DNA from 3 places in the Bacillus jepli genome. Region 2 is predicted to be linked to each of the others. Evidence: riboswitches for the same ligand, from Rfam matches in the RefSeq annotation. Region 2 holds a riboswitch; each other region holds the start of a gene.
The links. Region 2 has a riboswitch for S-adenosylmethionine ahead of ABC371_RS24475 (hypothetical protein). Riboswitches for the same ligand answer to the same signal wherever they lie in the genome.
Positions count from the first base shown of each region.

Region 1 (4,302 bases), 1.6 Mb from region 2:
CACATGGAGAAGTACTGCTAAACAGGTCCAAAACAAAAAAGTAGAAAAGTATAATCCACCATTGACCATCGAGGCACCACCAGCAATACAGAAGATTAGCATCGCTTGGGCGGGGATCGAATGACTAAAGCCTCGATGCTTTTGAACATAAATATCATTCCCTTTCCACTTATGAATGATATCTATATCAGGAGCATTAGAGCCTACAATTGTACAAAACAACATAGATGAAAGTAGTTCTGGATGATTGGCCATCGTTGGGTCAAGAAAGGACAAACCCGCCAAACCCACTCCTGTCATAACATGCGTAGCAGTATCCATACTGTTCTCCTCCTTTTTAGCATCTCACCTTTTGTTTGCCAAAATAAGATCTCATCACAATGACTAGGAAACATGTAAAGCCCCTTTCTATCCACTTACCTTTTTACCATTGTAGTAAGTGAATATTAAGGGGCTGTTAAAATCGCTTTAAGAAATATGGTTTTTATAAATGCTTTATGTTACGTGCATTAAAATAACGTAAAATTTCTCTTCTTGTTATAAAATTTCCATAGGGTAATGTATTCGTTTTATTACTATGCTTGCTCAGACAACCCTCTTTTTCCTTTTTTCTTGTATCAAGATATTCAAAATGATAAACACAAACATTAATACAAATGATGCCATACTAATGATAAGGATTGTTTCAACACTCCAGTCTGTAAAACGGGTAAAAATATCAGGAATAATCAGAAATGCTGGTATCCAAATGGGAGACCACATCTTACGCCAAATCGCTGTACCTATAAAAATACTAAAGCAAATCACGATCACAACTATATCTGCAGTTGTGCCACCTACAAAAAACGGCTTAACAAATATATCACTCACAACGATTAAGAGAATCGCTAATGTTGTGACAATCATACTGGCAATTACGCCCCCAAGAAAAAATTTCTTCTTTGAGTATTGCTTCCGACCTGCATTCTGTAAAAAGTAGACGTAAACAGCAAGCATTAACACAGCTAAAATGGGCATCCCAATGACTTGTATTATGTTTAGTTCAAACTCTCCTCTTATGGCAGGTCCTATGAGGAAATAGGCTATAAATCCAATAAAAAAGACTGGAAGGAATTTTAATAGACTATTATAATCTGTCTTCATTTCTTGTTTTAATGAAGCCATATATTGTTCTGGTGTTTGATCAATAATATCATTTATGCTTCTCCCACTTTTCTCTGCCTCGGTGAAATGATCCTTTAATTCCTCCATTAATTCCTTAATTTCTTGTTCATTTTTTCCTGACATCATTAAGTACATTCTGAGATTGTCGATAAATGCCTCACTTTTTGTTGATAACATATCCTTACCTCCCTTTCAGTAATTCGTTTACTGGTTTTGAAATTTGTTTCCATTCTTCCGTAATAATCTCTAATGCCTCGTGTCCCTTTTCAGTCAGAAAATAATATTTGCGATTCGGTCCTGATTCAGAGGGGCGCATTTCTCCCCTGATGAGCCCATTTTTCTGAAGCCGTAATAAAATTGGATAAATCGTTCCTTCACTTACATCTGCTAAACCGATATTCAGCAATTTTTGTGAAAGTTCATAACCATAAATAGGCTCCTTTTCGATGACAGCCAACACACATCCATCCAATACTCCCTTTAACAATTGGCTTCTTATTGACATCTCATCTTACTCCCCCCTCTAGTTTGCTATACAAGGTAGTGAACAAAAAAATAAAGTTATTCTTAGGTAGTTGGTTTAACAAGATAGCTGATATAAAAAACAACTATCTTGTTATACAAAATAGTTGTTTTAAGTGTAAATTTATTTCATTTTTTTGTCAATAGGTTTTTTCTATAATGATAATGTTCCTACTTAATTTTCATCATACGCATTAAGTGCGTTCACACTGTGCGCCAGCGCAGATCCTTCTTTTAATGCAACGGCAACGAAAATAGCTTCAGAAATTTCTTCCAAATCAGCGCCTGCTTTTTTAGCATTTTTCGTATGAAGATCGATGCAGTACGGACAACCCGTTGTATGTGCGCAAGCAACCGCAATCAACTCTTTGTCCTTTTCTGTTAAGTTTTGCGCTTTGAGCGACTTACTGTCAAAATCAATAAATGCTTTAAATGCCTCTCCACTCAAGTCCGCAAATTCTTTCAGTCTAGCAAAATAGGATGCCTTATACAGTTCTTCATCACCATTTCCATCATATGCGTTGAGTGCATTCACCCCATGTGCTAAAGAAGAACCAGCCTTTAATGCAGTCGCAACAAAAATAGCTTCCGCCACTTCCTCTTTCGTTGAGTCATTCTTTTTCGCATTGCCAACATGTAAATCAATGCAATATGGACAACCTGTGATATGCGCGACCGCCACGGCAATCAGTTCCTTTTGCTTCACGGAAAGTCTTCCCGCTGCTAAAGCTTGGCTATCAAACTTGATGAAAGATTGAAAGGTCTCTGGGGCATACTGTTTCAATTCTGGAAGTCTTCCGAAGTATTCCTTTTTGTACAAGCTATCTGTTTTTGTTACTGTCATTTTGCATCTCTCCCTTAGGTATTTTCCCCAATTAAAATACGATTTTTCACATCAACTTACTTAGTTTTTGTAAAATGTGGACACCTAATATACGTTTAAGTGTAAACATATAAAATTTAAAAAGCCCCTTCCGATGAGGAAGAGGCATTATGTACGTCCACACTCATCTTTCAAGCATTTGCTTGCTGGAATTAGCACCTTGATACATTCATCGTAACGGTTGCTGCGGGATCAACGGACCAGTTTCCTCCCCCGACTCTTGATAAGAGAAAATCGTATTTAATTTAGGAATCTATTACTTACTACCTTACATGAATTGACAAAAGCTTGTCAACAGAAATATTAGATTATTTCGAAAAAGTAGCCATTAACCGAGTTTTGAGATTTAACACTTATAGGTTAATCGGCCACTCCTCTAAATGCTCTGCCATATCCCAAAACATGTATTCGTACATGCTTGTTTTTACGACAATTTCTTCAAGAATTGCTAGTTCTCGTTCAGATTTTCCACTAGCCATTACATTGAGAAGAGTTTTACAATCATCGGATAACTTCGTAAATTCATCGGATGCATACATTTTAACCCATTCTCCATAAAATTCATGTTCGATGGATCCAGGCCATGTTACGAGCTCTTTTCCAATAAAATTATAACTCCAAGCACAAGTAAGGACGGCTGCAACAACATTTTCAACACCGCCAAGGTGGGCGACGTTCAGCATGTAACTTGTGTAAGAAGTCGTAGTTGATGCAGGCTTTGTGGCCTCTAGTTCTTCATGAGAGATACCAAATTTCGCGGCATATTGACGGTGAAGATCCATCTCCACCTCAAGCGTACCATGTAAAAGATTTGCAAAAATGGACATTGTTTTTAAATCGGGAGCTTTTGCACTTCCTATCGCAAATAGACGGCTATACTCAATTAAGTACACATAATCTTGTTTCATATAATGTTTAAATTTTTCCTTTTCCAACCAGCCCTCGCCTATCCCTTTGACGAAAGGATGTTCCAAATACGAATTCCAAATTGGTTCTACTCGATTCCATAAACGATCAGTAAATAAACGACTCACTTTCATTTCCCCTCTCTACTTTTGACATCAGGGAGAAAAAACAAAACCCATCACTAGTGACTAGAAATGGGTTCGGTAATATATCATCGTATACACGACAAATACCAACTCCACTTCCCTACGCTAGTGTTACCTAGATCAGGTTCAAAGGGTCGATATTTCTATCTCTCAGCAAATACATGCTCCCCTAGTCGAATTGTTAGATTATTAAGTTACTATATATTAGTTAAACATAGCCGCTGAAAATAAGCAAATGTTCGAAAGATTACCAGACCTGTTATGTGCAAGCCAAAAAAATCCTCCAAGATGGAAGATTTCTTATTTCAAATTCGGATATCCTTGTTGTCTTAATGCCTCATATACCAATATCGCAGCGGTGTTTGAAAGGTTAAGGGATCGAACATGCTGATTCATTGGGATTCTTAAAAAATGATTTTTATGTTTTTCTAGCAAAACTTTAGGTAAGCCTGTTGTTTCTTTTCCAAACATAAAATAATGTTCTTTTGAAACATCGCTGAAATCAAAAGCTGAATGTGTTTTTTCGCCAAACGTTTCAATATAGTAAAACTCACCTTGATTTTTCGAAAAAAAGTCATCTAATGAGTCATAATACGTGATATTGACGGAATGCCAGAAATCGAAACCCGCTCGTTTGATCATTTCTTCATCTGTTGAAAAGCCAAGTGGCCGGATTAAATG
Region 1 covers NZ_JBDFMO010000001.1:3,180,377-3,184,678, reverse strand. The annotation lists gene ABC371_RS16295 (metal-dependent hydrolase) at 1-321, opposite strand, end outside; gene ABC371_RS16290 (HAAS domain-containing protein) at 586-1,341, opposite strand; gene ABC371_RS16285 (PadR family transcriptional regulator) at 1,346-1,669, opposite strand; gene ABC371_RS16280 (carboxymuconolactone decarboxylase family protein) at 1,862-2,530, opposite strand; SAM riboswitch class I at 2,691-2,799, opposite strand; gene tenA (thiaminase II) at 2,923-3,603, opposite strand; TPP riboswitch at 3,702-3,802, opposite strand; gene trmL (tRNA (uridine(34)/cytosine(34)/5-carboxymethylaminomethyluridine(34)-2'-O)-methyltransferase TrmL) at 3,922-4,302, opposite strand, start outside.
Region 1: linked by a shared signal. The riboswitch ahead of ABC371_RS16280 (carboxymuconolactone decarboxylase family protein) and the one ahead of ABC371_RS24475 (hypothetical protein) in region 2 are both predicted to bind S-adenosylmethionine.

Region 2 (4,302 bases):
CAACAAAAAAGACACTTACCTTTGAGGAGCGAATAATTTGTGTTGCTTGGTTTTCACCTTCAATTTTCTTCTGCATGTGCCCTTGTTGCTTTAATCGGTGTGCCTCGTCACATATTAGTACGTCAAAATAATCTTTAGGTGTTTGAACATAGGCGGCCGACCCTTTGAATAAATCTCTTACCTCTACATGACCTGATGAACCTACTAACTTCTTTCGAAGAATTTCACGGAAAGATTGGTTTGGTGTTATGTACTCAGCATACGCTCTAGTTTTTAACAGATAACTCATTAAGTTGAGTCCAATAACTGACTTCCCTGTCCCAGGTCCACCTTTTATTATAATCGCATGCTTTTGACCTTCTGATTTGTTTAACCTGTTATACATGCTAACCACTTTTTCGAATGCAACCTTTTGTTCATCTAAAAGAATAAATTCCTCATTTCCTTCTATTAGTGACCCCACAGTATCTACGAGCTTTTTAGAAGGACGAATCCTCCCATGCTCTATAGCTTCTGCAATCCCAGCACCATTACCTTCCGCAACCGTTTCTCTAATTCTTTTAGCTAATTCCCTATCACTAAACTGAAAAAACAGTGGAGACTCTTTTAAATACATCGTGTATCTTGGATCAAGTAATGGTTCGTAAGTTGGATTCTGAATATAATTATGCAAATATGCACATGAAGAAAGCTGAATTGAAGTATCAGTGTACAGTGATTCATTAAAATTAAGCAGAAACCGCTTATACGAAGTAGCTTGATATGATGGATGGACCGTTTCACGTTCCCTTCCTCCAAGAAAAGTTGTTACGATTCCATTTCCCTCAGCTACTTTAGCCTTCTGCCACTGCTTTAATTCAATTATCATTGCATTTTTCTTTCCTTTTTTATCCTGACCAGTGATTATAAAATCAATTCGCTTTTGAGTAGATGGGAGCTTGTACTCTAGTAAGACATGAGTATCCTCTTTTAGTTCTGCATCCCTAATAACTCTTGCCATCTGTGGAAGAGAATTCTCCCATGAACGAAGCTCGCTATCGGAGACCACCTTGTTCATTCGCTTATATAAGTTCTTTTTTAGTACGTATCCAATTTTGTTCTCATAGATATGGTTGATAAAGTTGTTAGACGTTTCGTTATAGATAATCACTACAATAATGCCTCACTTTTAATGAACTCTATATTTTTAAAAACATTTAAATGTAAAATAGTGTAATCTACATATCATTTTAGCATTTAATACCTTTTAAAGTGTAGTTTCTTGAATAAGGTCTTGTTTAATACCGATCTAATCTAAAGAAATAAGACCAGCCCCAAGTGCAGCAAAGCATGACACACTTGGGGGACAGTCACCAGAATTCAACATTAGTGAGTGCTATTAAATTAACTCATTTTCTCCTAAAAATAATGGTAATCGGTTGAACTACATTAAGAAAACACTCTCATCCTTAACTCAACTTCTATATCCCAAAACCTCCTGGATGGGAGGATTGCCAATCAGGATCCTGCGATTTATGAGGAATTTTAATTAGATTTCCTAGCACATTTTGCAGGCTACCAATACTTTGATTGATTTCACGTGTCCCTGATGGAGGGTGTGCCTTAATTAGCGTAAAGTAAAGGTCAAAGTCATCGTGAAAGCTTTCCATTTGGATAGTTGCCTTGTTCCTAAACTTAATGGTGGAAAATCTTATATATATTAATGGAACATCACAGTTATTCATTTGACGATACATAATGGTTGCAGTTATACTATATATAATTCAATAAGGTTATCAAGAGTGAACTAGAGTCCTGGCTCAATGACTTCACAGCAACCTGCCAATTGGTAAGGTGCTCCAACCAGCAAAGCACTGCTTTGAATGATGACGATCGGCTTAGGGCTCTTTGTTGTGTTCATATGCAATGAAGAGCCTTTTTCATTGTTTTCTTCTTGTACCTTATTGATTTTAAAGTTTAGGAGGAAGAAAGATGAATACTTCAGGATTTTTAAGAGGAATGATGTCAAAAAATATGGAGGAAGAGAAATTTTTGATTCATGTTGCGACTTGCATTGAACAAGAGCTGCAGGAATGGGATCCAGATGGTAAAGTGATTGTCGTGAGGCTCGAGAACTATGTATTGTTTGTTTTAGGTAAACTAGACTCTTACCAACTTACAATCACTGAAACAGAGTTAACAACCCTTCAACAAAGAGGTCCGTATGCCCTAGATAGAAAAATTTGGAGGGATTTAGAGCAACAAGGTCTTCAGATCATACGAGGTTCTGGAAATTATTTAGGATATGTATTTATGGAAAGGTAAGATATTTAGGGAATTTATGGCCTGACCTCATGCACATTAATGCTTTAATGCACTAGAGGGCAGGCTCTCATCATTGTACATAGTGTCACTGGTCTCATATGTAGCTATTTGTATATCAAATTGTTATGTTTCTCCTCTCTCTCTGGTTCAACCGGTAATTAAACTAAAAATACGTTCATACGCATCATATATTTTATTTGCCTCTTCTGGTTGTTTGAACTCATCTTGATATTGACCGACAAACAAATCTAATTCACGAAAATCAATCAAAATATTTACCAAAACTTTTGGAATTTCCTCCCACGAATAAACCTCATCGATAATTTCATATAATTCCTGATAGATTCTTTCAAATTGTTGTTCATCCAGTCCCTTGCCATTTTGAAGTTTTTTAAAAAAATTTCCGTTTTCGTTGATTTTCTCAATTACCTTGGCAATCACTCTGGCTTTTTCGGGTTCTATTTCCCCCTTATCTTTCGTACATCTTTGAATCAGCTTTTTGGTATTTTCGGCTGCTTTCTTAATGCGGACTGATTCTTCATCACCATATATGAATGAAAAGTTGTACAGTTCATCGTATAGTCCAACTAAAGTATGGACGACTTCTCCCGGTATACTTGCACGACTCTCCCATTCATCTGCACAGACAGTGAGTGCCTTCACTAACTTTTCATATTCTTTTTCTTGGAAACCATTTCCCATTCGCAGCTCTACGAGTAAATTTATTTCTGCCTGTTCAAAGACGTCGATGATCTCTTTGTCTTTCACAATCTCACTCTCCTCTGAAAAGGTCTTGGAAAAACGAGGGACTGTTACCGCGTTTCATGGTGAACGTTGGGTCGATTTACTTTTTAACAATCGGTATAAAAATATCAAAGTGCGGATCACTAGGGTCGCGATCCAATGGATAATGTTCATGTTTTATTGGCATATATGGATCATAGTAAACTACACCTGTTTCCCTATATGCAGAATAATCACTATCAAATAGCCATTCATGTAGATCCGTATAGGTCTTTTGTATATCCTCTCCTTTGTGATGTGTTGTTTTCACATAAGTCAATTGAGGAACCTTTATTTCAATCATCCCATCAGGAATTTCCTGACTATCACTTACTTCATATACTGCATAATGCGCGAAACCATTTTCAATTACATGATAAGATAGACCTAATTGAACATGAGGGTTCAGCTTGTCATCTAACTCAATGGCACGTTCTTCCATTTGCCCAATCACGTTTTTTAAATTCGGTACAATCTCAGAGAATGTCCCTTCCCACTTTAATCCCACTGCCCGATAGCCAGGTAATGTGATAATTTCATAGCTCACTTTATTTCCTCCTTCTCAATAAAAGTGTCGTAGATTCCTAGTTTACAGGTTTTATTAACTTTGGTAGCGCTTCTAATATTCATTTTATCATCTTCCATAACCCAATACACATTGTAAAACGAGGGGGCAGTTCCGGCGTTTCAATGCGAAACGTTGAAACCGTCCCTCTGTTCCTCTTTTTATACCTATTAAAAAGGACCTAACCCCCAACGCATAAAGCATTACTGCGTTGATGATCAGGCCCCAGAATACATATTTTCTGTTTTATTCTGAGCACATATTTATAGATAAGCTACTATCTGGTATAGGAATTGCTCCCTCCCAATTTGGATCACCTACTGAATTTATTCGAAGTGTTGTTCCAACAATAATTGTTTCTATAGAAAAGAACATTAAGTCGGGTTCATCTGGGGTGTTGTTTTCTAGGAAAACAAGAAAAAATGTAGCATACCTAGGTGATCCAATGGTTGGGGTGTATAATCCAAATGCACTTATTTGTTGATAGGTTGTACTTGGTATCCTATCGCTAACAACGAAGTTTTCTATACATTGGACTACCTCTATAGAAAGAGGAATAAAGGAGAAGCTTGCTATGCCATCCGAAGAATCAGAGTCTGTAAAAATGAGTGAAAAATTATTACCCACATTCGTACAACTTGGGCAAAGAT
Region 2 covers NZ_JBDFMO010000001.1:4,806,899-4,811,200, forward strand. The annotation lists gene ABC371_RS24470 (DUF2075 domain-containing protein) at 1-1,150, opposite strand, end outside; SAM riboswitch class I at 1,770-1,872, shown strand; gene ABC371_RS24475 (hypothetical protein) at 1,972-2,304, shown strand; gene ABC371_RS24480 (hypothetical protein) at 2,452-3,072, opposite strand; gene ABC371_RS24485 (GyrI-like domain-containing protein) at 3,149-3,634, opposite strand; gene ABC371_RS24490 (hypothetical protein) at 3,899-4,302, opposite strand, start outside.

Region 3 (4,302 bases), 2.7 Mb from region 2:
GTATTCAGTAGAAAATCCTTTCGTAATGAGGAAAAACAAGTAGCAAAAATATCATAATATGTCATATTTCCCGGGAAAAAAGAAGTAAATAAACGATGCATGTATAAATTTGTTTCAAATATGTGTCGAAATATGACATGAAATTTCAAATTGCTCATTTTTTCTAAAAATTCTTATTGACATATAATAGAAAAAGGTTTAGCATGATATTAACTTGTTAAAGTAATAAATTTCATATTGAAAATCTTATCTAGAGTGGCGGAGGGAATGGCCCTATGAAGCCCGGCAACCGGTAATTTACACGGTGCTAATTCCAACAGACATTTTTTGTCTGAAAGATAAGAAGAGAAATCGTACATACACCTCTTCTTATCGAAGAGGTTTTTTATTTATATAAACAAAACAAAAGGGAGAGATTCAAATGACTGAGAAACAAAAAAACTATAGACCAGAGACAATTGCTGTCCATGGAGGTCTTGAAGCAGATCCAGTAACAGGTGCAAGAGCCGTACCAATCTATCAATCAAATGCATTTAAATTTAATACAACTGAACATGCAGCAAATCTATTTGGACTTAAGGAAAATGGATATATTTATACGCGTATTCACAACCCAACTACAACTGTTTTTGAAGAAAGAGTTGCACAATTAGAGGGTGGCGTTGGTGCATTAGCTGTTTCTAGTGGAATGGCTGCGATTACCACAGCTATTTTGAATATTGCGGGTGCAGGAGATGAGATTGTCTCTGCTTCTACACTTTATGGTGGAACATATAACTTATTTGCGAATACACTTCCTAAATATGGAATTAAGACACATTTAGTAGAACCTAATAATCCAGAAAACTTCCGTCAAGCCATAACGCCAAATACAAAGGCGATTTTTGCTGAAACAATCGGAAATCCAAGCTTAGATATTCTTGATATTGAAGCAGTAGCAAATATTGCTCATGAAGCAGGAATTCCATTAATTATTGACAATACATTTGCGACACCATACTTATGTCGTCCAATTGAGCATGGAGCAGATATCGTTATTCATTCCGCAACAAAATGGTTACTAGGTAATGGTACAACAATGGGTGGAATTATTGTGGATGGGGGTAAATTCGATTGGAATTCACCAAAATTCCCTGGATTTACAACACCAGATCCAAGCTACCATGATCTAGTCTATGCTGATGCTTTAGGACCTGTAGCTTATATCATTAAAGCAAGAGTTCAACTTCTTCGTGATTTAGGTCCAGCTTTAAGTCCTTTTAATTCATTCCAATTTAACCTTGGTCTTGAAACATTACACGTTCGTATGAAAGAGCATATTGCAAATACGAAAAAAGTTGTTTCATATCTTAAAAATCATCCTGGGGTTGAATGGGTACTGTATCCTGGTGAGGACGATCACCCGAACAAACAATTAGCTGATAAATATTTACCAAAAGGTGCAGGTTCAGTTGTTGTGTTTGGTATTAAAGGTGGTAGAGAAGCGGGTGAGAAGCTAATTAATAATGTTGAGCTTTGGTCACATGTTGCAAACGTTGGTGACGCAAAGAGTTTGATTATTCATCCAGCTAGCACAACACACCAGCAATTAAGCCCGGAAGATTTAAAGTTGTCTGGTGTTACGGAAGACTTAGTTCGCTTATCTGTTGGAATCGAAAATATTGAAGATATTTTAGAAGATTTAGAGCAAGCCATTAAAGTAGCTAATGGAACAAGTTCTGTTTCACCATTGCCTACAGCTTAAGTTTTACTTTGGTACATTAGTCACAACTTTTTCATTGACACCCTAAATGACAGATGATAAGATAATTCTCGTGTTATTTAGGACGATATTACATGTAAATATATGATGACTCTTATTTAGAGTGGTGGAGGGATGTGCCCGATGAAACCCAGCAACCGTCAACATTTGTTGAAAAGGTGCCAATTCACACAAAGCAAAGGCTTTGGAAGATGAGAGGAAGGAATCACTGAATTGTGCCTTTCTGCTCGTTTATGCAGAAAGGCTTTTTCAATTATTTTCGTTAATTATTTACTATATCGCATAAACTAAACATAGTTTTCTTTGGATAGAAGGTGTGACTACATGATAACACTGAAAAATGTGTCGAAGATATATAAAACAAAAGCAAATTCTGTTACAGCTGTTAACGGTATTGATTTAGAGATCAATGAAGGTGAAATCTTTGGAATCATCGGTTACAGTGGAGCAGGTAAAAGCTCACTTATCCGCCTGCTGAATGGGCTCGAAACGCCAACTGAGGGAGACATTTCAGTTGCTGGTCATAATATCACCGCCGTTAAAGGAAAAGCATTACGCGATGCGCGTAAAGAAATAAGTATGATTTTTCAACATTTCAACCTTTTATGGTCTCGAACCGTGAGGGAAAATATTTCATTTCCCCTTGAAATTGCAAAAGTTCCAAAAGCAAAACGGGATGAGAGAGTTACAGAACTTATTAAGCTGGTTGGTTTAGAAGGAAGAGAAGATGCTTATCCTTCACAGCTCAGTGGTGGTCAAAAACAAAGGGTAGGAATCGCACGGGCACTAGCTAACAACCCAAAGGTTTTGCTTTGTGATGAAGCAACATCTGCGTTAGATCCACAAACAACGGACTCGATTTTGGACTTGCTTGTCGATATTAATGAACGTTTAGGATTAACGATTGTGTTGATTACTCATGAAATGCATGTTATCCGTAAAATTTGTCACCGTGTTGCCGTGATGGAAAATGGAGAAATTGTCGAGCAGGGCCGAGTTTTGGATGTATTTAAAAAGCCTCAAGCTCAAATAACAAAACGTTTCGTGCAGCAAGTAACAGAGCCTGAGGAAACAAAAGAAATGATTGAGCATTTGCTTGATCTTTATCCAAATGGAAGAGTGGTTCAGCTCACTTTTGTTGGGGAAGATGCAGAAAAGCCATTAATTACTACTTTAATCCGAGACTTTAAAGTTGAAGTGAATATTTTACAAGGAAAGATTTCTCAAACCCAAAATGGATCTTACGGAACATTATTTATTCATCTTGCTGGTGAACTGAATGAAGTCACTTCAGCCATTGAATTTATTCGGGAGCAACGAGTAGAAGCTGAGGTGATTGAAAATGCTTGAACAATTCCAGGAACTTCTTAAATGGGAAAAACAGGTGAATGATTATCAAACATTAAATTGGGGAAATCTCTGGATAGCAACCCAAGAGACTTTGTATATGACCGCAATTTCGGTGCTTGCAACTTTTATAATAGGTTTATTTTTAGGATTGGTTCTCTTTTTAACGGATAAAGGTAATGCGTGGGAAAATTCTGTGGTAAATCGAATTGTATCTGCACTTGTTAATATATTTCGATCCATACCATTTATTATTCTTATTGTATTATTAATACCTTTTACGAAAATTGTAATGGGTTCAATGCTAGGACCTAGTGCTGCATTACCATCCTTAATTATAGGATCGGCACCTTTTTACGCAAGAATGGTTGAAATTGCTTTACGTGAAATAGATAAAGGTGTAATCGAGGCTTCTCATTCTATGGGAGCCACTAACTTAACCATCATTTTTAAAGTATTAATTCCAGAATCCCTACCCGCTTTAATTTCAGGGATAACAGTTACTGCGATTTCATTAGTAAGCTTTACCGCTATGGCAGGTGTTATTGGAGCCGGTGGATTAGGTCATTTTGCTTATTTATATGGTTTCCAGAGTAACAAACCGGTCATTACCTTTATCGCTACTATTGCGATATTAATTTTGGTATTTATCATTCAATTTGTGGGTGATTTCTTTACAAAACAAACAGACAAGAGATAACAGGAGGAACACAAATGAAAAAATTACTTTTTATTTTATTAGTTGGACTACTAACACTTACATTAGCTGCTTGTGGGTCAAGTGATAAGACAGATGAGGGTGGAGACACGAAAGAAGCTGAAGGAAATAAAGAACTAATCGTTGGTGCATCAGCAGTTCCACATGCCGAAGTTCTTGAACAAGCAAAACCTTTATTAAAGGAAAAGGGAATTGACCTTAAAATTGAAGTGTTTACAGATTACATTTTACCGAACGTAGCACTTCATGAAAAAGAACTTGATGCAAACTATTTTCAAACACCTGGTTATTTAGAGTTACAACTAGAGGAAAATCCGGATTTTGATTTTGTAAGTGTTGGAGAAATTCATAAAGAGCCAATTGGAATTTATTCTAAAAAATATAAAAGTTTAAAAGAGCTTCCTGATGGAGCAAAAATTATCATGAGCAACTCATTCAGTGACCATGGTCGTATTTTACCAATTTTTGAAAGAGA
Region 3 covers NZ_JBDFMO010000001.1:2,150,203-2,154,504, forward strand. The annotation lists gene ABC371_RS10815 (MFS transporter) at 1-57, shown strand, start outside; SAM riboswitch class I at 244-345, shown strand; gene ABC371_RS10820 (O-acetylhomoserine aminocarboxypropyltransferase/cysteine synthase family protein) at 422-1,744, shown strand; SAM riboswitch class I at 1,854-1,960, shown strand; gene ABC371_RS10825 (methionine ABC transporter ATP-binding protein) at 2,087-3,112, shown strand; gene ABC371_RS10830 (methionine ABC transporter permease) at 3,210-3,809, shown strand; gene ABC371_RS10835 (MetQ/NlpA family ABC transporter substrate-binding protein) at 3,824-4,302, shown strand, end outside.
Region 3: linked by a shared signal. The riboswitch ahead of ABC371_RS10825 (methionine ABC transporter ATP-binding protein) and the one ahead of ABC371_RS24475 (hypothetical protein) in region 2 are both predicted to bind S-adenosylmethionine.